DNA from 3 places in the Fictibacillus iocasae genome. Region 1 is predicted to be linked to each of the others. Evidence: riboswitches for the same ligand, from Rfam matches in the RefSeq annotation. Region 1 holds a riboswitch; each other region holds the start of a gene.
The links. Region 1 has a riboswitch for cyclic di-AMP ahead of ACFQPF_RS16665 (dicarboxylate/amino acid:cation symporter). Riboswitches for the same ligand answer to the same signal wherever they lie in the genome.
Positions count from the first base shown of each region.

Region 2: it holds a riboswitch for cyclic di-AMP, as region 1 does, so the genes downstream of both, ACFQPF_RS00325 (potassium channel family protein) here and ACFQPF_RS16665 (dicarboxylate/amino acid:cation symporter) in region 1, are expected to answer to the same signal.
Region 3: it holds a riboswitch for cyclic di-AMP, as region 1 does, so the genes downstream of both, ACFQPF_RS14730 (protein-tyrosine phosphatase family protein) here and ACFQPF_RS16665 (dicarboxylate/amino acid:cation symporter) in region 1, are expected to answer to the same signal.

Region 1 covers NZ_JBHTCP010000051.1:41,759-53,009, forward strand. The annotation lists gene nagA (N-acetylglucosamine-6-phosphate deacetylase) at 1-713, shown strand, start outside; gene nagB (glucosamine-6-phosphate deaminase) at 717-1,460, shown strand; gene ACFQPF_RS16615 (YjcZ family sporulation protein) at 1,607-1,768, opposite strand; gene ACFQPF_RS16620 (hypothetical protein) at 1,983-2,621, opposite strand; gene ACFQPF_RS16625 (YmaF family protein) at 2,758-3,084, shown strand; gene ACFQPF_RS16630 (3'-5' exonuclease) at 3,248-3,898, shown strand; gene ACFQPF_RS16635 (hypothetical protein) at 4,117-4,344, shown strand; gene ACFQPF_RS16640 (GGDEF domain-containing protein) at 4,474-6,690, shown strand; gene ACFQPF_RS16645 (TrkA C-terminal domain-containing protein) at 6,687-7,370, opposite strand; gene ACFQPF_RS16650 (hypothetical protein) at 7,572-7,727, shown strand; gene ACFQPF_RS16655 (GDSL-type esterase/lipase family protein) at 7,805-8,524, shown strand; gene ACFQPF_RS16660 (hypothetical protein) at 8,576-8,770, opposite strand; cyclic di-AMP (ydaO/yuaA leader) riboswitch at 8,968-9,130, shown strand; gene ACFQPF_RS16665 (dicarboxylate/amino acid:cation symporter) at 9,252-10,502, shown strand; gene ACFQPF_RS16670 (hypothetical protein) at 10,754-11,251, shown strand, end outside.
Region 2 covers NZ_JBHTCP010000002.1:56,641-67,891, reverse strand. The annotation lists gene ACFQPF_RS00335 (GerAB/ArcD/ProY family transporter) at 1-790, opposite strand, end outside; gene ACFQPF_RS00330 (TrkH family potassium uptake protein) at 915-2,261, opposite strand; gene ACFQPF_RS00325 (potassium channel family protein) at 2,268-2,924, opposite strand; cyclic di-AMP (ydaO/yuaA leader) riboswitch at 3,009-3,158, opposite strand; gene ACFQPF_RS00320 (undecaprenyl-diphosphate phosphatase) at 3,232-4,014, opposite strand; gene cls (cardiolipin synthase) at 4,093-5,595, opposite strand; gene ACFQPF_RS00310 (asparagine synthase) at 5,706-5,912, opposite strand; gene spoIIP (stage II sporulation protein P) at 6,101-7,240, opposite strand; gene ACFQPF_RS00300 (ArsR/SmtB family transcription factor) at 7,468-8,052, shown strand; gene ACFQPF_RS00295 (MFS transporter) at 8,054-9,292, shown strand; gene ACFQPF_RS00290 (NAD-dependent epimerase/dehydratase family protein) at 9,412-10,419, shown strand; gene ACFQPF_RS00285 (hypothetical protein) at 10,601-11,233, opposite strand.
Region 3 covers NZ_JBHTCP010000048.1:60,720-68,671, forward strand. The annotation lists gene ACFQPF_RS14690 (hypothetical protein) at 1-61, opposite strand, end outside; gene ACFQPF_RS14695 (CBS domain-containing protein) at 148-564, opposite strand; gene kdpDN (KdpD-like non-kinase potassium sensor) at 582-1,736, opposite strand; gene kdpC (potassium-transporting ATPase subunit KdpC) at 1,800-2,363, opposite strand; gene kdpB (potassium-transporting ATPase subunit KdpB) at 2,452-4,479, opposite strand; gene kdpA (potassium-transporting ATPase subunit KdpA) at 4,497-6,176, opposite strand; gene kdpF (K(+)-transporting ATPase subunit F) at 6,216-6,293, opposite strand; gene ACFQPF_RS14725 (hypothetical protein) at 6,451-6,588, opposite strand; gene ACFQPF_RS14730 (protein-tyrosine phosphatase family protein) at 6,611-7,024, opposite strand; cyclic di-AMP (ydaO/yuaA leader) riboswitch at 7,141-7,288, opposite strand; cyclic di-AMP (ydaO/yuaA leader) riboswitch at 7,347-7,490, opposite strand.

The sequences.
Region 1 (11,251 bases):
ATGTCGATACGTTTCGGCGCTATAATGAAGCGGCTGAAAATCACGTCAAGCTCGTTACGCTCGCACCGGAAGAACCAGGCGGCTATGAGCTTGCCTCTTATCTACAAAGTAAGGGGATTATCGCGTCGATCGGGCACTCTGATGCGGACTATCACGAGGTGGTAAAGAGTGTGGAAGCAGGTGTGACACATGGTACTCATTTATACAACGGGATGAGAGGGATCCATCATCGTGACCCCGGGACCGCAGGCGGCGTTCTGCTCCTTGACGAGATAATGGCTGAAATCATTGCTGATGGGGTTCATTGTGACAAAGAGATGGTGAAAATGGCATACAAGCTGAAAGGATCGAGCAAGCTTGTCCTCGTTACAGACGCAATGCGTGCGAAATGTCTCGGTGATGGTATGTATACGCTTGGCGGGCAGGCAGTTAAGGTTGAAGACGGGAAAGCCATGCTCTCAGATGGGACATTAGCAGGAAGTGTATTATCCATGAATGATGCGGTTCAAAATGTCATCACGTTCACAGGCTGTTCGTTTGAAGAAATCGCTAAGATGACGAGTGAGAATCCAGCGAAGGAGCTCCAAATCTTTGATAGAAAAGGAAGCCTTGCCAAAGGAAAAGATGCTGATCTCACCATCATACGAAGTGATGGAGCCGTGCTGGCGACATATTGTTGCGGAAAGAAGGCATATGAAATAGGAGGCGAATGAAAGATGAAAGTGATTGCGGTTGAAGATTACGAAGAGATGAGCCGTCTGGCAGCAGAAATCATTCAATCCAAAGTTCAGAGCGTTCCTAATGCTGTGCTAGGATTTGCGACAGGAGGGACTCCTATTGGTACGTATAAGCAGCTGGTGGCAAACGCGAAAGAAAGACATTTGTCTTTCCGAATGGTCCGAACGGTAAATCTTGATGAGTATGTTGGCATTTCAGCAGAGCATCCCGAAAGCTATCATTCTTATATGAAGAAGCATGTCTTTGAACCGCTTGGAATATTGCCGGAAAACTGTCATCTTCCAGATGGTGAAGCAGAGGATTTGGTGCTGGAATGTGAACGGTATGAAAAGGTTATTGAGCAGCTTGGTGAAGTGGAGCTGCAAGTGCTTGGCATCGGGCAGAACGGACATATCGGGTTTAACGAACCGATGACGCCGTTCTCTTCCAAAACACATGTTGTAGAGCTTACCGCGTCAACATTAACTGCCAACGCCAGCTATTTTTTGAACGTGAAACAGCCAACACATGCCATCACGATGGGTATCGGAACCATTTTGAAGAGCAGGGAGATCCTCCTGCTCGCTTCAGGCGAGAGTAAAAGGCTTGCGGTCAACATATTGCTTGAAGGCAAAGCGGATGAGAAGGTTCCTGCCACCGCATTAATAACCCACCCGAACGTAACCATCATCGCCGACTATCCTGCACTCGGTTTGAAAGAAGAAGGAAACACGAGATTGTGAGGGAAGCCGGCTGCACTATATGCACATTAATTTCTTGACAGAATTTCTTATTACCGTACACCTCATAATGAGATGCCAATTAAACTAAAAAAGAAAAAAGCTTCGTGAAACCTTTTGAACGTTTCACGGAGCTTTTTGTGTGCTGCTTACGTCCAGTAGCCTGGGTAAGCGCTCATATATCCGTACGCTGGATAGCAGACGACTCCGCCATAGTTGCAGCCGCCGCCACAAGTAACGGCTCCTACAATCACAAGCAGGATGAACAGCACAACGTACAAAGTAAAATTCTTAGAATAATACTTGCCCACTTATTTCACTCTCCTATTGCTAGTGAGAAGCCTTCTTTCTCCTCCCTATACTATATGCGAAGAGCAAAATGGGAGAAACGGGGACAAGTGCGGATTTCAGCACACAAAGCAGGAGTTTATTTGTCCTGAGAATAGATAGTTTGCTGAATTTCTTCTGTGCAGGACAGTAATGCATCACTGTCCTGCTGTGCCCGCTATATACGAATTAAGGAGTCTATTTGTATTTTTCTTCTAAGATGATATACAAGTAATCTACCAATTCGGCTTTTTTAAATGCTGTGACCGAGTAAACACCGCCTACATTCTCAAAAACGGAGGCTGTGCCGGTTTCTTCTTTAGGTTCAGCATCTCCTGGAATGCCTGCCTGTTCAAGGGCTTTACTAAGCTCGTCATCAAATGGGATCGGGCCGCTCGGGGTGAACACGATACGCGCAGCCGTTTTCTCAACAAAGGTAACCGCTGCCTGTCCATTCATATAGTGCTTTGTTACCGCAGGCACAAAGTCGTTCGTTCCTGCATAGCGGAATTGGATGGTTTCTTCTCTTTCCGGCTTTCCAAGTAACGCTTCAGCAGCCGGCATATTTAAGCCCGCCAGCTGGCTTGCTGCAATAATGTAATCACTGGAGAGCGGGGCATGGTTCACCTTCGTTTGTTCTTCATCTTCTTCGTCTACAACCGTGGTCTCATCTGACGGCGCATCTGTTTTTTTGTCAGAATCAGGTTTACGGCCTGCTTCAGACTCTGATTGACTGACATTCTTCTCGGGAGACTTTATAGCAGCCGATTCTGTCTTATCCTCACAAGCTGACAGAAGCATAGCAAACAGGGCTAGCATTAGGAGCTTATTCAACATGTTAATCCCTCTTATCCTTCATTTTTTCTCGTGCTATTTATTTATCTTACAAGCAATAGCCGTAATCCTCAATGGAAAAGAATGCAGTAGCGAAGTTTCAACATCCCGAATAATGTGTTAGAAAGGGGGGAGTTTCTTGGATAAAAGGCTGGAAAGAAGATTGTATTGGCAGCAGCAGGCACCTCATATCCATAAATTTCAATCAATAACATCTGGCGGCAGTGACCATACTCATGAACTGGCCATCAGCACTTCTCCAATGGTCGGAGGAATGGATGATCACATTCACTATTTTGAAGGAGAATGTAAAGGGAAAGACGGACATTGCCACACATTTAAAGGATACACAAGTTCGCCAATCCCATTAAGAGGCGGCGGCCATTATCATTTAGTATCAGCACAGCTGACTGAAGTGAGCGGACATACACATTCTTTTCATGGCAAGACAACGAACCGGCTGTAAAGGAGAACCTGGAAAAGGGTTCTCCTTTTTGCAATGACAGGCAATATACAGCGCTAAGCTACATATTCTTTAGAGAGAATACGTTTAGCCTCTTCTCTAATCAGCTTTTTTCTACTAAAATATGACATGTAAAGATGTTACGGGCAGAGAAAGCGGTGGAATCGTGGAATATATCATTTATGACTTGGAAATGACAAACAGGCTGTCAGAAATTATTGAAATTGGAGCCGTTAAGGTTGTGGAGACGGAGAACGGGCTTCAGGAGAAGGAACAGTTCCAAACATTTATCCGTCCAAAAGCGGACCAGCTGAGCAGCCGGATTACGAGCTTAACGGGCATCACGAACAAAGACTTGGCAAACGCTCCGTCATTTGAGGAAGCGGTAAAGATGTTCCGGCGATGGATTGGATCAGATGATTATTATTTATGCTCGTGGGGACCGGAGGATAAGTGGGCTTTGATTACAGATTCAACGTTCCACCAAACCAATACAGAATGGATCGTCAATCATAACGATTTGCAGTTCAGTTTCAGCATGCTGCATGAAAGTGAAAAGGGCTTTCGCTATGGTTTATCAAGAGCTCTCGAGAAAATTGGGGCTGCACAGGATGGGAATAAACACCGTGCACTTGATGATGCCATTAACACCGTTAAAATTTTTAAAACGATCTTCCAGCAGATTACCTTGATGAAAAATCCAACCTCTTATTTGGAATCTAAAATGTTTGAGCCAGAGAAGCTCGTTTACCAAAGCAAACCAGAGAGTGACCAGACACCATCCCCCTTTGCTGCTCTATCGAAATTATTCAACTAAAATATTAGTGGTATTTTTGTACGCATTTAAAACTTTTAGTACGCACATAAATAGACAAAAACACTCTTTTAAACCTATTTTTCGACACGTTTTTACATTTGCAATAGGCTTTAAGGCTTGATTATCCAGTAAAAGTAAGATATGTCGGCATTTGACGAATTGTTTTTGTAGGAAAATGACCATATATCCCTAATAATTAATACCAGGGGGTGTTTCGGTTGAAACCTACATATTATATAACGAATAGGAACGACCAGCTTTTGCAACTATTGAATACGATTGAGTATTGTGCTTATGAATATGAGCCAGAGCGTGCCGATTTCATTATTCAGCTGAAAGAAGAAATACTTGAAAACGACGGAATTGATGTATCACCGGAACAGTACAATAAGATCATCTCTCTGCTACTGACTTTTGTTCCTCCGCATATCAAACACATACACTAATGAAAACCTCCATCAGGAGGTTTTTTCACTTTAAGAAGCCTTTATTTTTACATAAAAATTACAATAATAGACAATAAGGGAAATAGTACTTTGATACTATGAAAGGAGCATCCAAAAGGGGGCTTTAGTATGGAGTACTTAGTACAGAATGAAATGGTAAAGCATTTATCTGAACATGTAAAAGAGAACGAAATTGGCATAATTTATCTGGATATTATTAAGTTTACAGAAATTGAGAGGAAACACGGCCTGAAAAAGGCTGGAGATATTCTTCAGCTCTTAGAGCATGCCTTTAGTTTATTAAAACAAAAGCATCCAGAAATCTTTTACATCCATCGGATTGTAGGGGATGATTTTTTCATTTATGTGAAATTGGATAAGCGGCTGAACATGAACGAAAGGCTTAAGGACATTGTAGGCAAGATTAACCTTTTCCTTCACGAACAGATTGCGTACTATTATTCACATACTGGCATCACGATCAAGTTTCATCAAAGCTATACGATCCTGCTCACTGAAGGAATGACCACTTTAGAACGAGCAGTTTATATTTCAATTAAGTTCTTGCTAAGACAGGCAAAGCTGAATTCGCTGGAAGTAGAAAATGGACAGCTAAAAGAGGCGTTTCAGGATTTGATCATCCACAATCGAATTCAAACTCATTTTCAGCCGATTGTTTCGCTGACTACATCAGAAGCATATGGCTATGAAGCGTTAAGCAGGGGGCAAAGAGATACGCACTTTGCTCAGCCTCTAAATTTGTTTTCATACGCTGAAAATGAAGGCCTTCTATATGTACTGGAGAAAACATGCAGAGAGCTGGCCCTTCATCGAGGGAAGCTGTTTTTGCTGCCGAAACAGAAATTGTTCATAAACGTTTCTGCACCGGTCATCTTTGATCCTGCCTTCCAGCCTGATACGATGAGGGATTTTGTACAGTCATGTGGACTCAACAATGCAAACATCGTTTTTGAAATTACAGAAAGAACAGCAATACATGATTTTTCTGTCGTTAAAAAAGCGCTGGATCAATTTAAGAGAAAAGGATTTGAAATTGCGATTGATGATGCAGGGGCAGGGTATTCTTCTCTGCAGGCTATTTCCGAGCTGCGGCCGCATTATATCAAAATTGATCGGTCACTCGTTCAGGATATACATAACAACATCGTTAAGAAAAATATGATGGAGACGTTTGTTTCCTTTGCCAAAAGAATGAACAGTAAAGTCATTGCTGAAGGAATTGAGAACAGCGCAGAGCTGAAGATGATTTGCGATTTGGGCGTGGAATATGGCCAAGGGTTCTTTCTGGCTAAACCGTCTTTTCCTCCTAAGAAAGTGGATGAGAAGGCAGAGAAATTGATTTTGAAGAAAAAAGAGAAAGGGGATGTTCGTAAACGAAATGATTGGACCATCGGCAGCCTCGCTCAAACCTCCCAGGATTTTCGGCCAGATGAACGGGTAAAGCATGTTTCCACCATTCTTGATACGGTATCGGGGGAAGCAGGAGCGGTGATAACGGAAAAAAATTTTCCTGTCGGCCTTGTGATGCGCGATAAGCTGAACCGCCAGCTAGCCAAACCTTATGGCATGTCGTTGTTCTGGGATAAGCCGGTCTCTAAATTAATGGATAAAGAGTTCCTTGTTGTCATGACGGACGAATCCATTGAAGAAGTAGCACAAAAGGCTGTGACTCGAGATACGGAACAAATGTATGATTATATTATCGTTAATGATATGAACGGGTATATCGGAACCGTTTCAATCCAGATGATCCTTGACCATTTAACATCGCTAAATAATGAAAAATTGAAGGATGCGAGTCCGCTGACAGGCATGCCAGGCAATAAAGAAATTAAAAATCAGCTTAATGGCAAACTGCAGGCAGGAAAGCCATTCACACTCATTTACGCCGATTTAGATGAATTTAAGAAATTTAATGACTGCTACGGTTTTTCGTTAGGCGATGAATTAATTAAAAAAGTAGGTTGTATCATTGAGGAGGTCATGTACTCGACAGGCACGTCATCTGATTTTTCTGGCCATATCGGCGGAGATGATTTTATCATGATCACGATGAACCATCGCTCAGATGAAATCTGCCTTGCTTTACTAGAGGAATTTAATAAAATGCTGCTGCCATTCACAGAAGAGATCTTAACAAAGCTGGACTTAGAAGAGTTGCCCTTCGTTCCATCCATCTCTCTTGTTCTTTTAAATGTTTCTGATTGTACAGTGTCCATGACGAAACTGTCCGCTATCGCTGCCGAGCAAAAAGCGGCTGCGAAAAAAATAAAAGGCAGCAGTTTTATAAAACATAGTGTGGAAAAAGAAGGACAGCCGGCTTAATGCGCACTGTCCTTCTCATCGTTCTTCTCTTTAAATAAATCCTCAATCGTTTTTCTATCACCGAAGATTAGTAATTTGTCGCCTTCCTGAAGTTTTGAAGCCTCCTTTTTTTTCTTTATAATCAGATCTCCTCGTGTCACAAAAAGAATGGATAAATGATCTCCTTCCTCTTCCACATCGCAAATGCTCTTTCCGATATAAGGAGAGCCATCATGTATGTAAACCTCTGTTAAATGATCGTTATCTTCTTTTAAAAGTACATCCCGTATAGGTAAATCAATTAAATCGAACTTTTCTTCCATCGTTTGGTTTAATAGCCGTTCCAGCTTCTTCTTAACAGCAGGTATGAGCAGAAAAAGGATGATGATGAACAGACCGGCTGCAATGAAGGCGAGTTCCAGCGAACGAAACTCGTCGGCGAGTATATTCGAAATGGAGGAAATGATAACGGCCAGTGAAAAGGCTCCGAATAAGATGAGAAACATGCTTAACCTGCGCCTTACTGGATGTCCGAGGATGAGTTCAGATTCTCCTGTGGTGAAGCCTGTTCCAGTCAGCATGGAAATCACTTGGAAGCGAGAGACTTCTTTTTCAAGTCCAGTCAGTCTGAATATGATGACGTTGATTTCAATAACGGCCGCTATGATGATGAAATAGAGAAAAATAAATAAAAAGCCCATCGTTCTCCCCCTTTAATCCTACATTCCTTTTATACCCTAATCCTTTGGTTTCATTCGTTTTAAGTATACATTTCCTAAACATTAAAAAATTCAGATAAACGGCAGCCGGCCAGCCAAAATGGCTATGTATCCGTTAATTCAAGTCGTGATTCATAATTGGCGGAGAACATCAATATATATGGTTAGACAAGGGGGGATTGAATGGGACTGTTTATGATTTCTTTGCTGCCGGCATTTTTGTTATGCGGAGGAGTGGTCGCTTTGCTGCAGATTTTTGTAAAAAAAGACACGTTTGACTATGACGAAGCCAACCTTTGGGAAAACTATGAAGGATCCCCGGAGGATTACAGGCTTTAAGAGCATACTTGCTTGATATTTCTCCATTTTGTTGCTTTAATTTAGACAATAAAAATTGCACGATTGGAGAGTATCAATTGACCAAATTGCAAAGATGGATGCTTGCCGGAGGAATATTAGCTGCTCTTTTTTTCGGAAGTTTATATTTTAGCCAATATAAAGAAAAAAAGGACGAGCCAATCCGGGTTACCGCACTAGGTGATTCCCTCACCTACGGAGTGGGTGACCCTTCAAGAAAAGGATACATTGGATTCGTGACCGATGCGATGGAGAGAAGAACAGGGAGACCAGTTTCGCTAAATAATTTCGGGATCAGCGGTCAGAGGTCCGATCAGCTTCTTCACCAGCTGGGCAGCGGAGCCGTTCTCCGCTCGATCCAGAGAGCAGACACGGTATTTGTCTTTATTGGTACGAACGACTACAGGCAAACCGCCAAGTGGAACTTTAAAAAGCTTCCGTTGAACAAAATGGGTGAGGGCGAGAAAAAACTGGAAGAAAATTTGACAGATATCACGGCCATCATCCGCAAACAAAATCCATCTGCCAAACTATATATATTGGGGCTGTATAATCCCTATTTCGGGGATGGATATGATACGAAAAATGGACCCATCATTCAATCATGGAATGAAACCATCAAAAAGGTGGCGGATAAAACAGCGTTATCTCTATACATTCCGACAGAAAAGCTTTTCGTGAACATATCGAAGCCTTTATACTTTTCGGATTCGATCCATCCCAATACAAGAGGGTATGAGAAAATGGGAACATGGGTCGCGAAGCATTGGTCTCCTTAAAAAAAGCGGCCATGTCAGAAAGTGCTGACATGGCCGCTTTTTCCGTTCTTTTTATTTGCCCATCGGGGTTTCAAGCTTTCCGTTCATATCGATCATAAATCCGATCTCACGGCCCAACAGACTGCCGAGCTCTTTGGCCTTTTTTTCGCTTTCCGTTTTAATTTGTTCTATAGTCAATTCACCTTTAAGACGGGATGCACCTACTATGATGCTAAGATCGCCTTTTTCGTAAAATACAATTTTCATGTATGTTTTCCTCCTCCGGTTAATAAACACATACTCTTAACAGTTTTCGATATAGATGTTTCGTTATAGGGGTAATAAGGTATATAGACCTATAGGAAAGTGTTTCCTATGCGACGCGCGCGGATGTGGGAATAGTTTACATAAAAGCATTCTTGACAAAAATTCGACAAAAACGGTAAAATGACAGCACATACGTCATACTGCAATCGCTGAGTCAAGTTTGAATGATTATTCAAATTTTTGAACGGGGGAACCAATCAATACGGCTTTAAAAGCCTGGGATGAATTTGCTTTTTGCAAAGGGGATATTCTCATTTCCTAATCCGACAGCTAACCTCGTAAGCGTTCTCGAGAGAAGGATTAAGCCTTAAATGTGCTTGTGAACCCGCGAAAAGTCTCTCAATTTTCGGGGGTTTTTATTTAGCGCACTATGCCTCTCAATTTCGCAGATTTGTATAAAAATACGAAAGGGGTTATGTATATGAAATTATCGTCTAAAATCTTAATCGCGCTCGCTCTTGGTGTCGCAGCAGGTCTCATACTAAACCTTGCCGCTCCAAGCATTTTTCCGGAAGTCGATAAATTTTTCTTGAAACCTGTCGGCACCATTTTCCTTAACCTGATTAAAATGCTCGTTGTGCCGATCGTCTTTTTCTCCATTGTTCTAGGTACTGCGGGTCTGGGAGATCCCAAAAAGCTTGGACGCATCGGGGCAAAAACTATCGGCTACTTTTTAGGAACAACTACGCTAGCCATTATTATTGGTATCGCACTTGCACTTACGTTTAAACCAGGTGATGTGGGAACGTTTGATACTTCGGGTGCAGAATTTAAAGCGGAGGAAGCTCCTCCTGTTTCTGAAACATTGCTGAACATGATTCCAGTTAACCCGGTTCAGGCAATGACGGAAGGCAACATGCTGCAAATCATTGTTTTCTCGATTTTTGTGGGCTTCGCCTTAACGATGCTTGGCAGCAAAACGAAAGGAATTTTGGATCTTGTGGAGCAAGGGAACGATATCATGATGTTCCTTGTTAATCTTGTTATGCGTTTCGCGCCATATGGAGCTTTCGCGCTTATCGCATCAGCCGTCGGAGGACAAGGAATCCCCGCACTGAAGGCAATGGGGCTTTATATGGGGATTGTCATTGCAGCATTAGTGATTCATAGTATTGTCACTTATGGCGGTTCCATCGCATTATTTGCACGAAAGAGCCCTATTTGGTTCTTTAAAGGATTCGCACCTGCGATGTCGGTAGCATTCAGTACGTCAAGCTCAAACGCCACTTTGCCTGTTTCGATGAAAACGGCTCAGGATAACCTGGATGTACCTGAACCTATCAGTGGATTCGTACAGCCATTAGGTGCCACCGTCAATATGGACGGAACAGCGATTATGCAGGGTGTAGCGACTATCTTTATCGCACAGGTTTATGATCAGAACCTGACAATGGTTCAGCTTCTGACAGTCGTATTAACGGCTGTCCTAGCTAGTATCGGTACGGCAGGTGTGCCTGGAGTCGGCCTAATTATGCTTGCTATGGTATTAAACTCTGTTGGGCTACCTGTAGAGGGAATCGCTCTTATTCTCGGTGTTGACAGACTTCTTGATATGATGAGAACGGCTGTTAATATTACCGGTGACGCAGCGTGTGCTGTAATTGTCGCGAAGACAGAAGAGAAACATGGCGTCATTGAGACACCTAAGATTAAATCCGCCATGAATGAATAATATGAAATGAAAAGCCGCAGCGATTTCTGCGGCTTTTATTTATTTTTACTTTTAAAAGCATAACTTTTTAACTGCAAAGGAGTTCGACACTGCCATGTTAAAGGCTTGAAGCCAGCCAGGTTTTATTTAAACTCACGTTAAATGACAACTATTTTGCTTGTGTAAAAGAACAGGTTAATAAAAATGTTGATACATTAAGATGAGCTAACAGTAAAAATCTGAGTAAATTTATCCCATAAAGGTAGCTGTTCATGGTAGTATTAATGAAGAATATTACAGGGGTTGATTTCTTGGATCGTTTGACTGAACTTCTCGAAATTACATTAAAGCTTCTTTCTGTTAAAGCATTGGACGTGCTCTATCCCATATATAAATTGGGGGAACATCTATCAGGATATTTTGCCTTTCGTTTTGCAGCAGCCATCCTCGTTTTCTTCCTTCTATTGCGCATTGCTGAAAGAGCGGTAGAATTCTATTCGCTTCATAATTTTGTACATAAGAAAATGCTCGTCCCTTCTTCCAATACAGCGGAATATAAACTGTTCCTTTCACACGTATGGGATCTTGAAACGTCAAAAGGAATCATAGATAATGCAAAAGCGGCAAAAAGCCGTTTGCTTCGTTTTAATCAAGAAGAACTGAACGATGTTCTTCTGTATTTAAAAGCTCGCAGAAGAACACTCAGCTCTTCCTTTCTATCTACGATAAGTGCTGCCTTTCTATCAGGTGTACTTTTAACTTATGCAACC
Region 2 (11,251 bases), on a different contig from region 1:
CGAAAGACACTTGCACAATCTTGACCATGGAGAGCGTTGCCCACACGTTTCTTGCCAGCTGTTCTTGGCTAAAAAATGCGAACGTAATAATGGTTACGATTAAATACATGGATACCGTGAACATATTTCCAAAGTGAGCGTATTTCTGTGAGCTTTTCGCATTTTTTATAAAAGGATAAAAAACGAGCAGTGATTCAAAGCCAAGGTAGCTGAGCATCATGCTTCTTGTAGAAGTGAAATAATCCCTCATCGACTCATCGAACACAGGAAGCAGGTTCGTAAACTGTGTATATTCAAGTGGAAACACAAGAAGGAACACAAGTCCAAACGGCAGCACCACCCCAAGAAAACACACGCCTGCCACGATTCGGAAACCGCCTGACACCACATAATAGGTTAGCAGTAAGAAAACAGCGGCAATTTTCCACGTTTCCAGAGTCGGAAACATCCAGACCTGCACCACCTCGATATACGTGCGCAGCACCGTCACTGACCAGACGGCGAAATAGGTTAATAACACGATGTTTAAACATGTCCCGATATATTTTCCGAACAGATTCTGATGAATTTGAGTAATATCTCCGCCCCCTGTATTGAGGACATAATAGATCATCCCAATCAGCAAGTGAATGAGGATGCCGGCAATCAGCACGGAAATCCAGGAATCATACCCTGCGTATTTTGCGATGACCCGCTGATAGCCAAGCACGCCGACTCCCACTTGAATAGAATGCACGAGAAAAAAGACAAGGTATGGCGACACTAGAAAATTTTCTTTAATTTTCGTCACTTCTCTCCCACCTCATCTCAATATCAACCCTTTTTATCTTTTCCTAAAATGAGAACATTATCCAAGAAGCAAAAAGAGCCTTGCATTATTCAGCAAGACTCTCCTTTACTTCTTATACAATTATTCAGCCTGTAAAAACATCTCCGTCTGGATATCGGATGTTCTCTTTAGCTGGCCGAGCAAGACTGAATGCCATCGTCAGCGGACCGAGCTTTCCGAAGAACATGATAAACATGATAATCAACTTCCCTAAAAAGGAAAGCTCAAACGTCAGTCCCATCGTCAGTCCAACGGTACCAAAAGCAGAAACGACTTCAAATAAAACAGGAAGAAATGGCGAGTCTTCTGTCAGCGTCAGCAGTACAGCTCCTAAAAATACAAACAAAATGCTGATCGTTGAAATGGCGAGCGCTCTAAAAATGATTGCGTTTCGTATAGTCCGCTTCATCATGATCGTCTCGTTCTTTCCTTTTAGAAAGGTGATGACGGCAAACACGATAACGAGGAAGGTCGTTAGCTTAATCCCCCCGCCTGTCGACGTGCTTCCTGCTCCAATGAACATGAGCAAAATGGTAAGAAGAACCGATCCATCCTCCAATGCACCGATATTGACCGTGTTAAAGCCCGCTGTTCTTGGACTGATGCCTTGAAAATAAGCGGCCCACAGCTTGTCCGACTCTGAAAGGGCACCTAACGTTTCTGGATTATTTTGTTCAAACAAATAGAAAAGAGTGATAGCGATAACATTCACGATAATGGTTCCAAGTATCATAACGCGCGAATGCAAGGACAGGTTGCGCCATTCTTTGGCTATCCACAAATCCACGATAACCGTAAACCCAAGTCCTCCCATAATAATAAGCATGGTGATTACGAGATTGACGACCGGATCGCCAACATAGCGGGTAAGGTTATCCGGCCATAGTCCGAAGCCGGCATTATTATAAGCGGCTATTGTATGAAAAATGCTGTAATACACCCCTTTAGAGAATCCGAGATCCGGTACCCAGCGAAGGGAAAGCAGAAACACAGCAATTGCCTCGATGACGATAGAAAAGATAAACAAATTCCGCACAAGCCTGATTACTCCTCCTATAGAAGGCTGGTTCAAGGCTTCCTGCATGATTAGTCGCTGCTTAATGCCAATCTGCTTTCCAAGCATAATTACGACAAGAACAGCAAAGGACATGATGCCAAGTCCCCCTACTTGAATGAGGAAAAGAATAACGATTTCTCCAAAAAGCGTATAGGTAGATCCTGGATCGAGTGTCACTAGACCTGTAACCGTTGCGGCAGAAATGGCGGTAAAAAAAGCATCTACCCATGAAATGCCTTTTTCAGTTGCAATCGGGAGCTTTAGCAAAAATCCTCCGAAGATAATCAGTACCCCAAAAAGTATTGCCAAAATCTGCGGCGGAGTCAGTTTTATTGGATTATACAGAAAGGACTTTCTTTCCGTCGTTTTTAGCACAGATGTTTACACTCCTTCTTCTTCAAAACGGTTCAGATCCTCATTCCGGCCGATGACCACGAGTATATCATGACGCTGCAGGGTCACATCAGCAATCGGTGAAACATGAATGTCGTCTCCGCGCTTTATCGCGACAATGTTGCAGCCAAATCGGGCGCGAACGTCCATTTCCGTCAGTGTGCGGCCGATTATTTTATCGCTTACTTCGATTTCAACGATGCTGTGCTCGTGCGATAATTCAATGAAGTCAATAATTTTTTCAGAGGTAATCAATTGAGCCACGCGCAAAGCCATATCACGTTCTGGATGAATAATCCGATCTGCTCCCAGTTTCTCCAATACCTTATGGTGATAATCGTTTTGAGCTTTCACCCAAACTTTTTTTACACCTGCTTCTTTTAACAGCAGCGTCGTTAAAATGCTCGATTGAATATCCTCACCAATCGACACGATCACGTGGTTAAAGTTTCTGATACCGAGTGACTGCAGTACCTTTTCGTCAGTCGAATTGGCTTGAACCGCTTGTGTAGCAATATTCGCGAACTCATTTACTTTTTCCATGTCCCGGTCGATCGCCAGCACATCATGACCCATCTGTGAGAATTCTCGTACGATGCTGCCGCCAAAACGACCTAATCCAATCACTGCATACTGCTTATTCATGCTTTACTCTCTCCTAACAAGCTGTTTTTGACAAACAAAAAAAGACCACCAAAAAATGGTCCGCAATGAAAGCTTTGCGACCTCTCCTTGATTACTTTACGCTTACGGGGTTAGCTGACGGATTAGGGACTGGAGTATCCCCTCCCGTACGCGCGAACGCACAGGACTCACCCCATAAAAAAAGTGGTTCCCCCGCCCTGCATCAATTTGATGCAGACTCAGCGATTAAAGTCTGATTTTGAATTACATTTAATGTAATCCTCTCTATTCTAAAAGTCAATGGTTAGTCAGAGGTTTTTACGAAGTGTTAAAACTTATTGGCAAGCTGTGCAAGAATGACCGCTGTCCCCACGATCCATACGTAAATAGCAAAGCCTTTTAGTGACCCTTTCTGCAAAAGAGATATCATCCATTTTACAGCCATGTACCCAAAAATGGCCGATGCGGCAGTTCCAGCAGCAAGAGCACCGAACGATACATGCTGGCTGCTCGCAGCCCAAAGGTCTTTAGACTGGAGCACAATGCCTCCAGCAATGGACGGAATCGACAGCAAGAAGGAAAAGTAGGCGGCGGCCGCAGGATTAATTTTTCGGAACAGTGCAGCTGCAATCGTTAACCCTGACCGTGAGACCGCTGGCAATATTGCGGCCCCTTGAAACGTTCCAATCATGACCGCATCGGCGATCGTAATATCCTCAAGTGACTTTCGACCATGCTTTTTATACGTTTCCGCCCACCATAAAAGGCAGCCTGTTGCGACAAACTCCCATCCTGCCGTCACACCGCTCTTAGATATTTCTTCAAAGAAATCTTGGAACAACAAGCCGATGGCCGCTGTAGGAATTGTACCTGCAATAATCAATAAGCTGATCCGGCTGAGTGGATGCCGTATTAACGAACGCACTTCTCTCCAATAAACGGTCAAGACGGCGATTAAGGTGCCGAAATGAAGCATACTGTCAAGAAACAGCCCGGCGTCTTCCAGCCCAAACAACTTTCTGCCAATCAGTAAGTGTCCGGTTGAGCTGATTGGCAGAAATTCCGTTAGACCTTGTACCATGCCTAAAATTAATGCTTCAAGTATATCCATGCAGCCATTACCTCCAGAAAGCCTGTCTTGTTAAAAGACTATTCTGAAGGGACCTCTCTTATTACAAGAGCCTGAAGGCTACAATACTCCTGAGAACAGACGGGCAAACGATTCTTTTGAACGCTCCGCTAAGCCCCGTTTATAAAATTCTACCGCTCCTACTTTAGACGATTCCTCCATATCCTCCTCATACTGGGAGATCAGTTCCTTTACAGAAGAACAGTTAAACAAAAAGGCGTTCACTTCGAAATTTAGGTGAAAGCTTCTCATGTCCATGTTTGCCGTGCCAATCGAAGCCATGTCGCCGTCCACAATAATGACCTTTTGATGCAGAAAGCCTTTTTTATACGAGTATATTTCTGTACCGCATCGCAGCAGTTCAGGAAAATAGGACCGTGTCGCATATTGAGTCAGAAATCCATCATTGATTTCAGGCACCATGATTCGAACCTTTACTCCTTTTTGGTTCGCGATCTTAAGTGCTGCTCTGATTGCTTCGTTCGGCACAAAATAAGGAGTGGCGATCCAGATGGACTTCTTAGCACAAGAAATCATCGTATAATAAAAATCACTCATAATCCCCTGCTGGGTATCTGGGCCGCTGGCGACAACATGCACCTCGCCATCTCCTTTTATTCTTGTCGGCTTGGTGTAATTCTCATGCTCAAACAGATCTTCGCCGCAGACATACTCCCAGTCTAAAAGAAAAATGGCATGCAGCGTCTGAACCGCCTCTCCTTCAATCAGCATGTGCGTATCACGCCAAAACCCGATGGTCGGATCCAGCCCCTCATACTCCACTCCTACGTTCAAACCGCCGGTAAATCCGATGACGCCATCAATGATGACAATCTTTCTATGATTGCGGAAATTAAGCTTTTGGTTAAAGAAACCGTAGCGGACCGGCAAAAAGGCATGCACCTTGACTCCCGCTTTTTTCATTTCATCAATATCACTTTGCTGAAGGGACAAGCTTCCGATTCCATCAAACAGGAAACGCACCTCCACCCCTTCTCTTGCTTTCTTCATCAAGATCTCCATTATTTCTTTACCGAGGCGGTCCGACCGAAAAATGTAGTATTGGATATGAATGTACTTTTGAGCTTCAAGCAGCCTTTTTTTCAGTTCAGGAAATTTCTCCGAACCGTTCTTTAATATCGTGGTTTTCGTTGAGCTGTTCATTTTTGTCAGCGCCACATTATGAGCATAATAGGCGAAACAGCGTTGATGGTCCGGCATGCCGGTAAAATCCGGCTTTTCATTTTCTTTGGTCACTCTAACCCATTCTTCACGGTCGTTCTTTCTTTTCGATTTGAAAAGATGGCCTTTCAAATACAGCTGTCCAGAATAAAGGTAAAAAATATAGCCGATTACAGGAAGGAAGACCAGAACATAAATCCATAGCAGCGTGTTTTGCGCGGTTCGGTTCTCAAGGATCAGCGAAAAAATGGTATGAAGGATGATCACCGTATAAAGCAAACCAAATAAAAGCTTCAAATAAAACGGATACTGAGCAAACAACACGGCGTATAGCGACCCGATCAACAATAAAGACAATAAGAACTCATAAACCCGTTTCATAACATGCTCCCTTTCTTTACTTTCCAGAATTTTTTCCCTTATTGCTGATAAACTAAACGAGCTCGAATTAAAGAATATGGTATGTAAATAAGAGACGGCTGTGCCGTCTCTTACCAGTTGTCGTGATCGTCTTCACTGTCGTGTTCAAATAAATCAATGGTACCTAGGACGATGTGGGCAAGTCCGAAGCCAAGGATTAAACTGGTTAGCGAGTTAGAGCTTTTTTTCCTCCCGCTTCCACTGTTCAAGAATGGCAGCGCACTCAGTGAAACGATAGTCCCTAACAGAACAGGAATCAGGCCTTCTCTTTTCAACATTTTCAACCCTCCTACTACTCAGCATGATAGTAGTATGAGCGAGGCGGGAAATTAACATGCAAGCATTTAGAATTCAGAGCAGGGGCTATTCGCTAAAATGGGAGCGGTGAATCCTATCACCACGTCAGCCTTATCATGAAATATTTTATAAGGCTTTCTTTGTGCAGAAAACACCCAGCTGGTCCTGTTTATTGTTTGCTGCCTTTGAAGTAGTAATCGGCGATGGCTTCTGCTACCGCTTCTGCGGATCGGTTTAATTCGTCGAAGCTGTTGCCGACTCCGCCAAATTCGATGAGCATGGCTTGGCTGGAGAGGTCCTGGTTATAGACGCCGTTTCCTTTTTGCTTGTTTTTCTTGATAACACCGCGGCTTAAGCCAGGATATTTTTTCTGAAGCAGTGCATGAAGCTCTTTTGCCATTTGTTCGTTTTTCTCATAGTTTGGATTGCTTGCGCCGACAACAAATAAAATTTTCGCATAGTTCTTGCCGTTTATTTCACGTGTGGTTTTCTCACGGCCTAATGAGTCTCGGTGCAGGTCGAACAGCATCGTCATCCCGCTGTTTCCGGCCATCGCTTCCTGGACAAGGGTCCTTGCCATCGGATAGCTTTTTTTGTAATCTGTATTATTTTTACGCAAAAGCTCCGTCATATTAGTGGTGTCGACAACCGTTCCGATGCCTCTTTTCTCCAGCTCTGCCCCAAGCTTCTTACCGACCATTGTGATGTTCACTTTTGAATGAACGGCATTGTCTGGGTTTTTAACCCCCTTTAAATGAGGGATGAAGGACTCCCAGCTGTGTGAATGGTAAATGTAGGCCACTTTCTTTCCTTGCGCACTTGGAGGGGTGCCCGGGTTCTCCGTTAGATCGGGATCCTCCAGCCTTTCCACATTCTGCACTTCGGCCTCTTTTCCGTCCATTAAAAATTCGATCGGCGGCGGTGATTCGTGAGCGATATTCGTGTAATCCGTACCTTCCCCCGCGACAACAATGGTGGAATCAAACTGTGCAAAGCCAGGCAGTTCGTTGCCAAGAAGACTTCTTATGTCACCTGGTTTAATGCTTGTGGCAAGCTCGAGCATCACTGCGGACATGGATGGCGGCTTACTTTGTTCCGGAAGCACCTGAGCAAAATAACGGTTTTCGAATCCTAATACATAAACGAGTGCTTCTCCCGAAAACTCTGCAAGCCAATGATGAAGCGATGAAGATGACAGCCTGTACTTGCTTTCGAAAGACGTAATAAAGCTTGTGGACAACACGATAAAAATGAGTGCTGAAACGATGTAAAGAGGCAGTTTTTTTAATAGAAATGACGGAATAAACATAGTAAGTACCCTCACTTTCTTTTGCGTTCTCTATTACAACCTATTCATTTGCTAGAGAAAGTAGAATGGTTTTTTATAATCTCGCGCTTCTATGGTTTCATTTTTTAAAAAGCCCATTTTGATAGAGCCTCCTTATCGAATCTTCCATGTATCAAATCCTTTGACTTCTTTCCATTTTTTTCATATTATACATTCAGGAATAGTTGAACGTTAAAGGAGAGTAAAACATGAAAGATATTTATCATTTAGAAGAACTGGAACAGCTGCGTGTGATCAGTGATCCCCTTAGGCTTAAGGTGATCTGGGAAATCGTCGATGAGGCGAAGACAGGTAAAATGATCGCGGATCTCCTAGAAGCTCCTGCCCCAAAAATCCACTACCATCTAAAAGAACTGGAACGCGTCGGGCTTGTGACAATTGAACGGACAGAAGAAAAAAACGGGATCGTGCAGAAATTCTACCGCCCGATCGCCCGTATCTTCTCAACGGAAAACATTCTGCCTCACCAAAAAGAAGAAGTAAAAGAAGAATTGTCTGATGCATTAAAGGAAAATATTCTGATATCTATGGATAAGACCAAAACGATTTTAAAGAAGCTAGATTCTCACATTTTCACAGAGCTTGATCAAGTCAAGTTCGGATACAACCACGTGCGTCTCTCAAAAGAACAGCAGGAACAGCTGCAAAATAAAGCAAAAGAGCTGTCCGATCTAATCAAAAGCTTCAAAGCCGATCATTCACCTGACGGCGAGCTGCATCACTTGTTCATGGTCGCGTTTCCAGTAAAAGAATCTGTCGAAGGGATTGAATAACATGACTCAGCCTGCTATTGCACTGACAGATCAGCCTGTCTCTCTTTTTAAACAGCGATCGTTCTTGTTCATATGGGCGATTACATTATGCTCATCCTTTTCCATCTCGATTTTCCTTTTTTCACAATCTTGGTTTGTAGTTAAAACACTGAACCAGGAAGCCGCTCTTGGTGCAGTGCTGATCGCGACCAACATACCTCGCCTTTTATTTATGGCGCTCGGAGGTGTCTTGGCGGACCGGGTGAGCCGGACGAAAATTTTGTTCACAGCGAACATACTTCGCTCTGTCCTCTTGGCAGGTCTGCTAGTCATGCTCTGGTCCGGTCATTTATCAATGACTTCATTCATTCTTTTCGGCCTGTTCTTTGGAATCATGGATGCCTTTGTATGGCCGGCAAATGGGGCTCTTCTTCCCAATGTTGTGGATTCTTCACAGCTGACAAGGGCAAATTCAGTCGTGCAAATGACACAGCAGAGCTCCTTAATTATTGGGCCGATGATTGGCGGGATACTCGTGAGCCTCGGTGGATATTATCTTTCTTTCGGTGTGCCTGCTATACTGCTGCTCGTCTCGGCATTGCTTGCCTATTTGCTTAACCTGCCTGCTTCACCAGACAGAAAAAAAGAAAAGCTTGGCATCTGGCAGTCTATAAAAGAAGGGCTGCACGTAGTAAGAAGTTCAGCCTTTCTAACGGCGTTGTTTTTAAGCACCGTTTTCTTGAACCTGTTCGTAATGGGGCCGCTTACGATGGGACTTCCGATCTTCGTTAAAAACGTTCTGGAGGGAAGCGCATTGGACTTCAGCTACGTGGAAGGCTCCATGGCTGCTGGCATGCTCATCAGTTCGGTCGTGATCGCTATACTAAACGTGAAAAAGAATAAGGGCTTTATGGTTACTGGCTCTTTATTTGCGATGAACGTGTTCTTTTTCCTGCTCAGCCAAAGCAGCACCATCGGGACCAGCATGGCTCTCGCCTTCTTGATGGGATTAACATTTCCCGCAACAAACATTCCCCTCATTTCAGCGGTGCAGGAGAAAGTAGACAAGAAAATGATTGGCCGTCTGATGAGCCTCCTGACGATGGCGAGCCTCGGACTCGCTCCTGTTTCATTCGCAGCCACCTCGCTGCTTATTTCAAACGGTTTTCAAATTCAGCATATTATGGCCGCAGGCGCCTGCTTCCTCTTCATCGTCAACATCATGATCACATGGAAGCTCCCAGCCTTAAGACGAATGTAAAAGAATGAAAAGCGGGGTCCGGTACGCCAATACCCTACCTCTTCGTGTATCAGGCATTGTGAATTGGCGTACCGGACCCCAAAAAATAAAAAATACCGTATGAGAAAGGATGGGTTGTGATGGAGGTTTTATTGATTGGCGGTACGAGGTTTCTTGGAAGGCATATTACCGAGTCGCTTCTTAAGAACGGACATCGTGTGACACTTTTTAACCGAGGCCAGTTTGCTTCTGACTTGTTTCCTGAATGTGAAAAAATAACTGGTGACCGGACAACAGACTTCGCTCTTCTAACAGGACGTTCGTTTGATGCTGTGATCGATACGTGCGGCTATCTTCCTGATGATGTCCGCAAGATGGCACGCACCCTTCATCCGGTCACCCCTATGTATGTGTTCATCTCTTCAATCTCTGTTTATGCTGACCTTTCTCAGGAAAAGATCAACGAGAATTGTACGGTATCCTCATGGGAGCATATCGATACGAATGTAATGGACTGGAACCACTATGGACCGCTGAAGGCCGCGTGCGAACAAGCTGTCATCGACGAATACGGTTCTGATGCATCGCTCATCATACGGCCAGGCCTTATTGTCGGTCCGCATGACTATTCTGACCGGTTTACGTATTGGATAGAAAGAATTTTACGGGGCGGCAAGGTGCTTGCTCCAGTGTCTCCGCAAGAACGCACACAGTTTATCGATGTTCGCGACTTAGCAGAATGGATTGTCGCCATGACAGAAACGAATACAATCGGAACGTTTCAGGCCGCAGGAACAGAACGAACATTAGGTGAACTGTTCACAGCATGCCAAGCTATCGCACAGAGCGATGCCGAGTTCGTCTGGGCTGATGAACACTTTTTAAAAGAAAATGAAGTCGGTGAATGGGTTGAGCTCCCGCTTTGGATCGCGAGCCCACAGTATAAAGGGATGGCCTGTGCAGATGACAGCAAAGCACAAAAACACGGACTACAATACAGGCCAATCATTCAAACCATACGTGACACGCTGAGTTGGTCACAATCCAGGAGCCTCGCACCGGATGATTGGAGAGCGGGCCTCAGCCCTGAAAAAGAAATCAGCGTGCTTCATACATGGCATTCCTCTTTTCATTCCAACGAAAAATAGGCATATTTTCGCAAAAATACATGAATGCCCATGGCACTTGTCCATACACAAAGAAAAAGAACGCATATAGTAGAAGTGTGAGATAGATATCTCGCCTGCCGGCCCACCGGCAGTCAAGCAATTCCCTACCCCCCATTTCTTCATCATGCGTTCGGTTTTTTTACCATAATCCCTGAGTGGATTATGGTTTTTTTAATTGTTTTGGGTGTTCACCATCAATATAGTGCTGCAGGTGGTGCGGCAGTTCACCTTGATGGAACACATGCTGAATGTCACGGGACGAAATTTCAAGAGAACTTAATTTTGGATAGATCGCATTTTCGCCGGAGGCCGTGCGGTATTGCTGTCCGAACTCTTGGATGGCTTTCATCGTTTCGCGCTCTGTGCTGTTTTTGTAATCATTAATTTGATGGATTTGCTGAATCATCATCAAATATTCAGCCTTCAACCGCTCCAGCTGCTGAATCTTAGTTTCCATCTGCTGACTGGCCCTGTTCATCTCGCGGTCCCGAGCCATATACAGTGTTTTCATATATTCCTGCAGCCTGTCCTGGCGGCTTTCCTTTAGGTCATCTAGTATTTCAAGGGCATCCCTTTCCTTTGACATGGCACGCAGATAAGTGTCCTTAGCCTCGGTTAACCGCTCCATTGTCACTTTTGAATTTCGTCTGCCATACTGGTTAAGCATCTCCTCATAAAGTGCTGAAGACTGCTCTTTTTGTCTATGTAATTGGCCCCAAGCCTGTTCTGCTGCTTTAATCTTTTCTTTATACATATCTTGCATGGCATTAAACTGCTGCAATTCTGGGTACACGTGTAGTCTCCTTTCATT
Region 3 (7,952 bases), on a different contig from region 1:
TAATGAAAAGGTAAAGAAACATTCGCATAGGCTTGGTGTTTAAAATGGTTTTGATTGTCATACTAACACCTCCTACTTCCATTATACGGTAATGCAAAATATTAAATGGATTTTATTTCAAGTTTCACACAACGTACAAAATTAAAATTAAGAAGACCTATACGCTGGTGCCATTTTCCTGCAATATTCAATAATTTCCTTTCTCCTGACAATCCCTATGAATATATCGCTGTCATCGACTACAGGAACAAAATTCTGTTCTGAAGCCATCTGCAGCAAATCTTCCATTTCTGCATCGATATGAACGGTATTCATTTTTCGGAATGGCTGTATGTGGTCGATGGAAAAATGATGGCAGTTATCAAAGGTGACATTGCGGTTATTCTTCAAAAACCAGAGTATATCGCCCTCTGTAATGGTAAAAGAGTATTTCCCCTGCTGATCGATTATGGGTATGGCTGAAAAACGGCAATTCGCCATTTTCTCGATTGCCTGCCTGATCGTGACACCACTCTTGAGAAAAGCCACCTCTTTCTTTGGCAATAGAAAAAATGCTACGTTCATTTTCATAAATCCTTTCTCTACGATTCTCTTGTTTTATAGTCTGATACAATATGAATGTCGATGCCTGAAGCATATCTCATAATGTTGTTTACAATCGAACCTTTCCAGATTTCTTCCCACCTGCTTCTGGCGGATTGGCCTAATATAATCTGTGTTACACCATTTTCCACCGCAACATCTGTAATCGTCTGAGCAATTTTGCGATTGTTCATTTGTTCTGCGATAAAACGGGCATTGAACTGTGCGGCAAGCTTTTTCCAATCATGAATTTTCTTCCGTTCTTCAGCACTCCTGTTCATGGATGCTTCATTTGACACATGAAGGATGATAAGATCCGTCTTTAGCCTGTTCGCGATCCGCCATCCTCTGCGGATCAGCTTCTCGGCATTTCCGCCGTGCTGGACACAGACCATAATTCGTTCATGTGCTCCTGTAGGACCGCTCTGTCCGTTGCTTTTTTTCGCCTTCTCAATGCGCTCATCCACATCGTCGGCCACTTCACGTAAAGACAGCTCACGCAGCGCTCCTAAGTTGCTTTTCGTAAAGAAGTTTTCAAGTGACTGCTCTATTTTACTGTGATGATAGATTTTGCCGTCTTTCAGCCTTTTTCTTAAAATCTCGGGTGTTACATCAATGAGTATGACTTCGTTCGCCATATGAAGAAACTGATCAGGAATCCGCTCCCTCACCTTCACGTTTGTAATCTGTTCGACGATATCGTTCAGACTCTCCAAATGCTGAATATTAACAGCCGAGATGACATGGATACCTGCTTTCAAAATTTCTTCCACATCCATATACCGCTTCTCTCGTTTAGATGTCGGAACGTTCGTATGTGCAAGTTCGTCAACAATCACGATGTCCGGATTTCGTTGAATGATTGCTTCCGTATCCATCTCTTCTAATGCATGGCCTTTATAATGAACCTGTAATTTTGGCATCACTTCCAGATTCTTAATAAGTTCCGCTGTTTCCCTCCGGCCGTGCGTCTCAATCAAACCGATTACAACGTCAATTCCTTCATTCCTTAAATCACGTGCTTCCTGCAGCATTCGATACGTTTTGCCAACACCTGGTGCAGAACCGATATAGACCTTTAATTTACCTCTTTTAAGATGTTCTATTTCCTGCAATATTTCTTCAGGTGTTTTTCTGCGGTAAGCCGGACACATGACTCATCCTCCTCATGACAGAGCAAATGCCCCGGCCTAATTCTATCGGCCGAGGCTGCCCTATTATTTTCGCATCGCTTCCTGCACGTTCATGTTCAAAAGAAGGACATTGACTCTTTCTTCTCCGAAAAGGCCAAGATCTCTTTTCTCCATTGATTTATCAATAATTGCGCGCAGTTCTTTCCTTCTTAATCCAGATGCCTTGCTCACTCGGTCAATCTGAAATTCTGCTGCTTCTACTGAAATATGAGGGTCTAGACCAGATCCTGAGTTGGTGACCAGATCCACAGGCATCTCGTTTGTTTCTGTACGGCTGTTTTCTTTCTTCAATGCCTTAATTGAGGCTTCCGTCCTTTTCAGCATATCCTCATTGGAAGGCGCATAGTTATTCGAGCCAGTAGCGGCCCCGTTATTTTCTATAGAAGAAACACGGCCTTGGAAAAATTCAGGTCTTTTAAAATTTTGGCCGATTAACTCGGATCCAATAACCTTGCCTTCCTCATTTGTCACTAAGCTTCCGTTTGCCTGATCAGGGAATATCGTCTGCGCAAGCCCTATCATGGCCAGCGGGTAGGCAATGCCGCATAGTACAATCATGAGTAATGATAATCTTATTATTTTAAACAAGGTGAACCCTCCACGTTCATTATAGAAAGCTTTATTTTCATAACTTTGTTGCTATTAGAGCTCTGAGATGTAGTGATTTCCGTTATCCTTACATCACCATTCCAACAATCATATCAATGGCTTTGATTCCAATAAATGGGACGAAAATCCCTCCCAGTCCATAGATCAAAATGTTTCGGGAAAGCAGTTTGTTCGCGCTCATTGGCACGTATTTTACACCTTTCATCGCCAGCGGAATCAGAAGCGGGATGATGATCGCATTGAAGATCAATGCTGACAGGATAGCGCTTGTTGGTGAATCCAATCCCATGATATTCAGTGCTTCCATCTGAGGGATGGCCACTGTAAACATCGCCGGTATGATAGCGAAGTATTTCGCGATGTCATTGGCGATACTGAATGTCGTCAATGACCCGCGCGTCATTAATAACTGCTTGCCGATCGCAACCACTTCAATAATTTTTGTCGGATCGGAATCCAGATCCACCATGTTTGCCGCTTCCTTTGCAGCGGCAGTTCCGGAGTTCATGGCCAATCCTACATCGGCTTGAGCGAGTGCGGGAGCATCGTTCGTGCCATCTCCAGTCATGGCGACAAGCTTTCCTTTTTCCTGTTCTACCCGGATTACCCGTATCTTATCTTCAGGCGTGGATTCTGCGATAAAATCATCGACTCCTGCTTCCTGTGCGATGGTTGCTGCAGTCAGCGGATTATCTCCCGTACACATGATCGTTTTAATCCCCATTTTCCTGAGTTCTTCAAAACGTTCACGGATTCCTGGCTTTACGGTATCTTTCAAGTAAATAAGCCCCAGTATTTTATTATCAACAGATACAGCCAGTGGTGTTCCACCTTTTCGGGCGATCTCATCACTCTTGTTCTTTAAGTCACCTGGAACAATACCGCCCTTAGACTCAATAAACTTTCTTATGGAATCGACAGCACCTTTTCGGAAAATCGTTCCGTTTACGTTCAAACCGCTCATTCTTTCCTCGGCTGTAAAAGGAATGATTTCAGCTTTTTCATAGTGTGCAGAATTCCAAGTGATTCTTTGTTTTTTAGCGAGCTTCAAAACAGAACGTCCTTCTGGGGTTTCATCAAATAAAGAGGTAACGACCGCCATTTCTGTCACTTCACGCTGCGAGACATCTCCTACTGGAATAAATTCTGCAGCAAGACGGTTGCCAAACGTGATCGTACCTGTTTTATCTAGAATAATGGTGTTAATATCTCCTGCCGCTTCTACCGCTTTCCCTGACATCGCCAATACGTTAAAGCGTGTCACACGGTCCATACCGGCTATCCCGATCGCTGATAAAAGAGCTCCGATTGTCGTAGGGATCAAACAGACAAGCAAGGCAATCAGTGTTGAAATCTCTAAATCTATCCCGACATATTTTGCGATCGGCACAAGTGTTACCACAACAAGCAAAAAGATGATCGTTAGCGTAACAAGCAGAATGTTAAGTGCAATTTCGTTCGGTGTTTTTTGACGTTTTGCTCCTTCAACGAGCGCGATCATTTTATCGAGGAATGACTCCCCAGGGTCTGCCGTAATACGAACCTTAATCCAGTCACTGACAACTTTTGTCCCGCCGGTAACGGAGCTGAAATCTCCTCCAGACTCCTTAATGACGGGTGCGGATTCTCCCGTGATCGCAGATTCGTCTATTGAAGCAAGACCCTCGATAATTTCCCCATCTCCTGGAACGAGATCGCCGGTTTCCACAAGTACGATGTCCCCTTTGCGAAGCTCATCAGAAGAGATGGTTTTGACTGTTCCATTTTTCAGCCATTTTTTTGCCTGCGTACCTTTTTTTGTTTTCTTCAAACTGTCTGCCTGCGCTTTGCCACGCCCTTCCGCCAATGCTTCAGCAAAATTGGCGAATAGGATGGTAAACAGGAGGATGATGAAAACAGACACGTTATAGCCTAGCGCAGCTTCTGATTGGAAAAGGGATGGCGCCAGAATCATAAGCAGTACAAGCAGCGTTCCCACTTCTACAACGAACATGACTGGATTTTTCATCATGGTTAATGGGTTTAACTTTTTAAAACTTTCTACAACGGCTTTTTGAATAAGACCGGAATTATGATTCTGATTATATTGATTCATCTCTTACACCTCATTGGTTAACGTATCATCAAGTATTCAGCGATTGGACCGAGAGCGATGACTGGCAGAAATGTCAGTGCACCTACTATAATGACGACCCCTACTAAAATACCGACGAACAGCATGTTATCTGTCTTAAACGTACCGATTGTTTCAGGAACGGGCTGCTTGCGAACTAATGAACCGGCTACAGCAAGCATTGCTATGATAGAGACATAGCGGCCAAGCAGCATGACTAATCCTGTTGTGATGTTCCAAAACGGAGTATTGTCCCCTAACCCTTCAAAACCAGAACCGTTATTAGCAGCTGATGATGTGTATTCATACAGCACCTGTGAGATCCCGTGGAAACCTGGATTGCTGATGGCTCCCTTTCCAAGCTCTGTAACGAAAGCGAGTGCTGTCGGTCCGAGAATAATGAGCGGGTGAATCAGCAAAGCAATCGTGATCAATTTCATCTCTTTCGGTTCAATTTTGCGTCCTAAAAATTCAGGCGTCCGCCCTACCATCAAGCCGCAGATGAACACTCCGATAATCGCATACATCAGCATGTTGACGAGACCCACTCCGTCTCCGCCAAACACTGTATTCAGCATCATGAGTGACAATGGTGTTATACTCCCCAGCGGAGTCAGCGTATCGTGCATGTTATTGACAGTACCGGTTGTCGCCGCTGTTGTTACAGTAGTAAATAAAGCAGACTGAGCGATTCCAAAACGAACTTCTTTTCCTTCCATGCTACCTTGATCGGTGTTCAGCCCCATCGCCGTTAAAGCTGGGTTTCCGCTGCTTTCAGCGGTATAAGCAAGTGCTAAGAATGCAAGGAACAAGATGCTCATCGCTCCAAATATGACCCATCCCTGTTTTTGTTTCGTGGCAAATCGTCCGTACGTATACGTTAATGATGCTGGGATGCACCACATCGACAGGATTTCAATGACGTTCGTTATCGGGCTTGGATTTTCAAAAGGATGAGCAGAGTTCACTCCGAAAAATCCGCCTCCATTTGTTCCTAAGTGCTTGATTGATACGAGTGACGCCACTGGACCTGTAGCGATTTCCTGTTTATCTCCTTCAAGAGTCGTCAGCTGTATAGTAGGATCAAGTGTCTGCGGGACTTTCAACCCCACTAGAATGAGAGTTAACATAATGGACATCGGAATGAGCAATCGTGTGTGGCCTTTTACAAAATCCTCGAAGAAGTTTCCGATTGTCTTTCCTTTTGAAGTAATGCCCCGTATAAAGGCAATCGCCACTACGATTCCGGTTACGGCAGAGGTAAACATCATCATCATGATAACGGACATTTGCGAGAAGTAAGAAAGCCCTGTTTCCCCGCTGTAATGCTGCAGGTTCGTGTTTGTCATAAAGCTGATAATCGTATTGAATGTTAATGTTTGCTCCATGTTATCAATGCCGTTAGGATTGAATGGCAAGATTTTTTGAAGCCGTAAAATGAGATAGCCTACAGCTACCAAAACAAAATTTGTCAGCAATAGCGAAAGTGTATATTTTTTCCACGTTTGCTGCTGCCTGTCTTGTAATCCGCTGATTGCGTAAATGACTTTCTCCACAGGGCCGAATAATTTATCTGTTCTGTTCGGCTGGTTAGAGAAAATATGATAGATATAGCTGCCAAGCGGCTTTATGATGAGAAGCAGCAGTAGGATAACCGCTGCGATCTGCATAACTCCCATGAATACGTTCCTCCTAAACTTTCTTTCATCAAATCTTTCTTAAAACTTTTCAGGATGAATAAGGGCATAAATTAAGTAAACAAAAAGTCCGCCTGATACGATGGCCGTCAGCATCATTTGTCTTCGCCACCTCCGACGATATGGTTACACCATGTAATAAAACTGAAAAAGATTCCAAAAGAAATGAGCAGTACACCGATCATATAAACATCAAGCAAAGTAATTCCTCCTTGTTGATTAGGGAGCCCGCTTTCTTTAGCAGGCTCCAGTTAAGTTAGCGGCGCTTATCAAATACGAAAGACGGAACCGGTTTGTTCAGGCTGTAAAGAATGGTTTTCGCCATCTCAGATTTAACCTGATCTGCTTTTGCCGCTCTTATGATCTGGCCTATTTCACTTGAACTTAACCTCATGTTATTTCGCTCCATTTCTCGTTTAAGATGTCAGCAAGTACTGGATGTTCCCGTTCTTGTTGTGAATAACAAAGTCCGCACCTAAATCTTTGTAAATTCTTGAAAGGTAGCGGCTGTCAGATTTCAAAACAACCACTGGAAGTGTATAACAACTGCGTACCATATCGATTGCCATGCAGCAGCCGATAAATGAAGTTTCATAGATGATGACCTTTGTAATTGCCTTTGAGATCCAGTCTGTATACTGCATGCCGTCCTGAAAGGAAAAGACGAAAATCTGATGGAAGCCTTCCTGGTCCAGCGTGTGTTCCATCGTCCATTCTGGAACACACAGGGCAACGTTTGATCTTTCAGGATATCGCTTAAGCGTACTGATAAATAATTCTGGAACCGCATCAGGAAAGATGATCAACGTCACATTTCTATTTGTCTCCATCTTTCAAATCCTCCTCATTTCCTAAAAAAGCGCACAAAAAAGAAGCCTGCGGAAGAGGAACTCTTCACGCGGCTTCTACAAATCGCTAAATAAGCGTGTAAAATACACGGATTTGTTGCCTCTCTCTAAAACGCTTACGGAGTTAGCTGACGGATTCGGGCGTGAGAGTCGCCCTACTCGATCACTCGAGATTCACCCCATGCGGCATATGACTGGCCGCGGTTGGTTCCCCCGCTCCTAAAAAGGATTAAGCGATAAAGACGCATTAGTACGTATAATTTTTCGTTAATTTTTTAAACAGATGTTTAACTTGACCTTCACCTTCTCTCTCCTGCCACGCTTACGAAGTTAGCTGACGGGTTCGGGCAGCAAGAGTTGCCCGACGATTTCTCGTTTCACCCCAGAAGCGATTTACCGCTTCATTGGTTCCTCCGTTCCTGTTTTCAGGACTCAGCGATCATTGGTAAAATTTATAATTCTGTTGAAGATGTAGATAATCATACTCCCGTATCCATCAGCATGTAAACCGAACAAAAAGCTTAAAACAAACGCATTTCAGGCCATAAACCTTCATTTACTCTGAAAATAACAGCATAATGGTATCCAAACGAATTTTTTCTCTTCTTTTTTCTTTTTTTCACCTAAATATACTCGCCCAATAAAAGATTAACAATTCTGATTACTTGTTGTTTTATAATGTATCCTTACGAATGGAAAACGCCCTTCGAATCATTATTTTAGAATAAATTATGTTTAAATGTTCATCACTAAGGAAAATGTATACCTAACAACTTATCAACAGGAGGAACTCACATGACCTTTCTTTTATCACTCGCGGCTGTTGCAGCAATAGCGGGTATTAACGAATTGAAACATTCTTTAAAATAAGAGTCAGCGCGCATCTAATTGCTAATGTATCGGTGCTCAC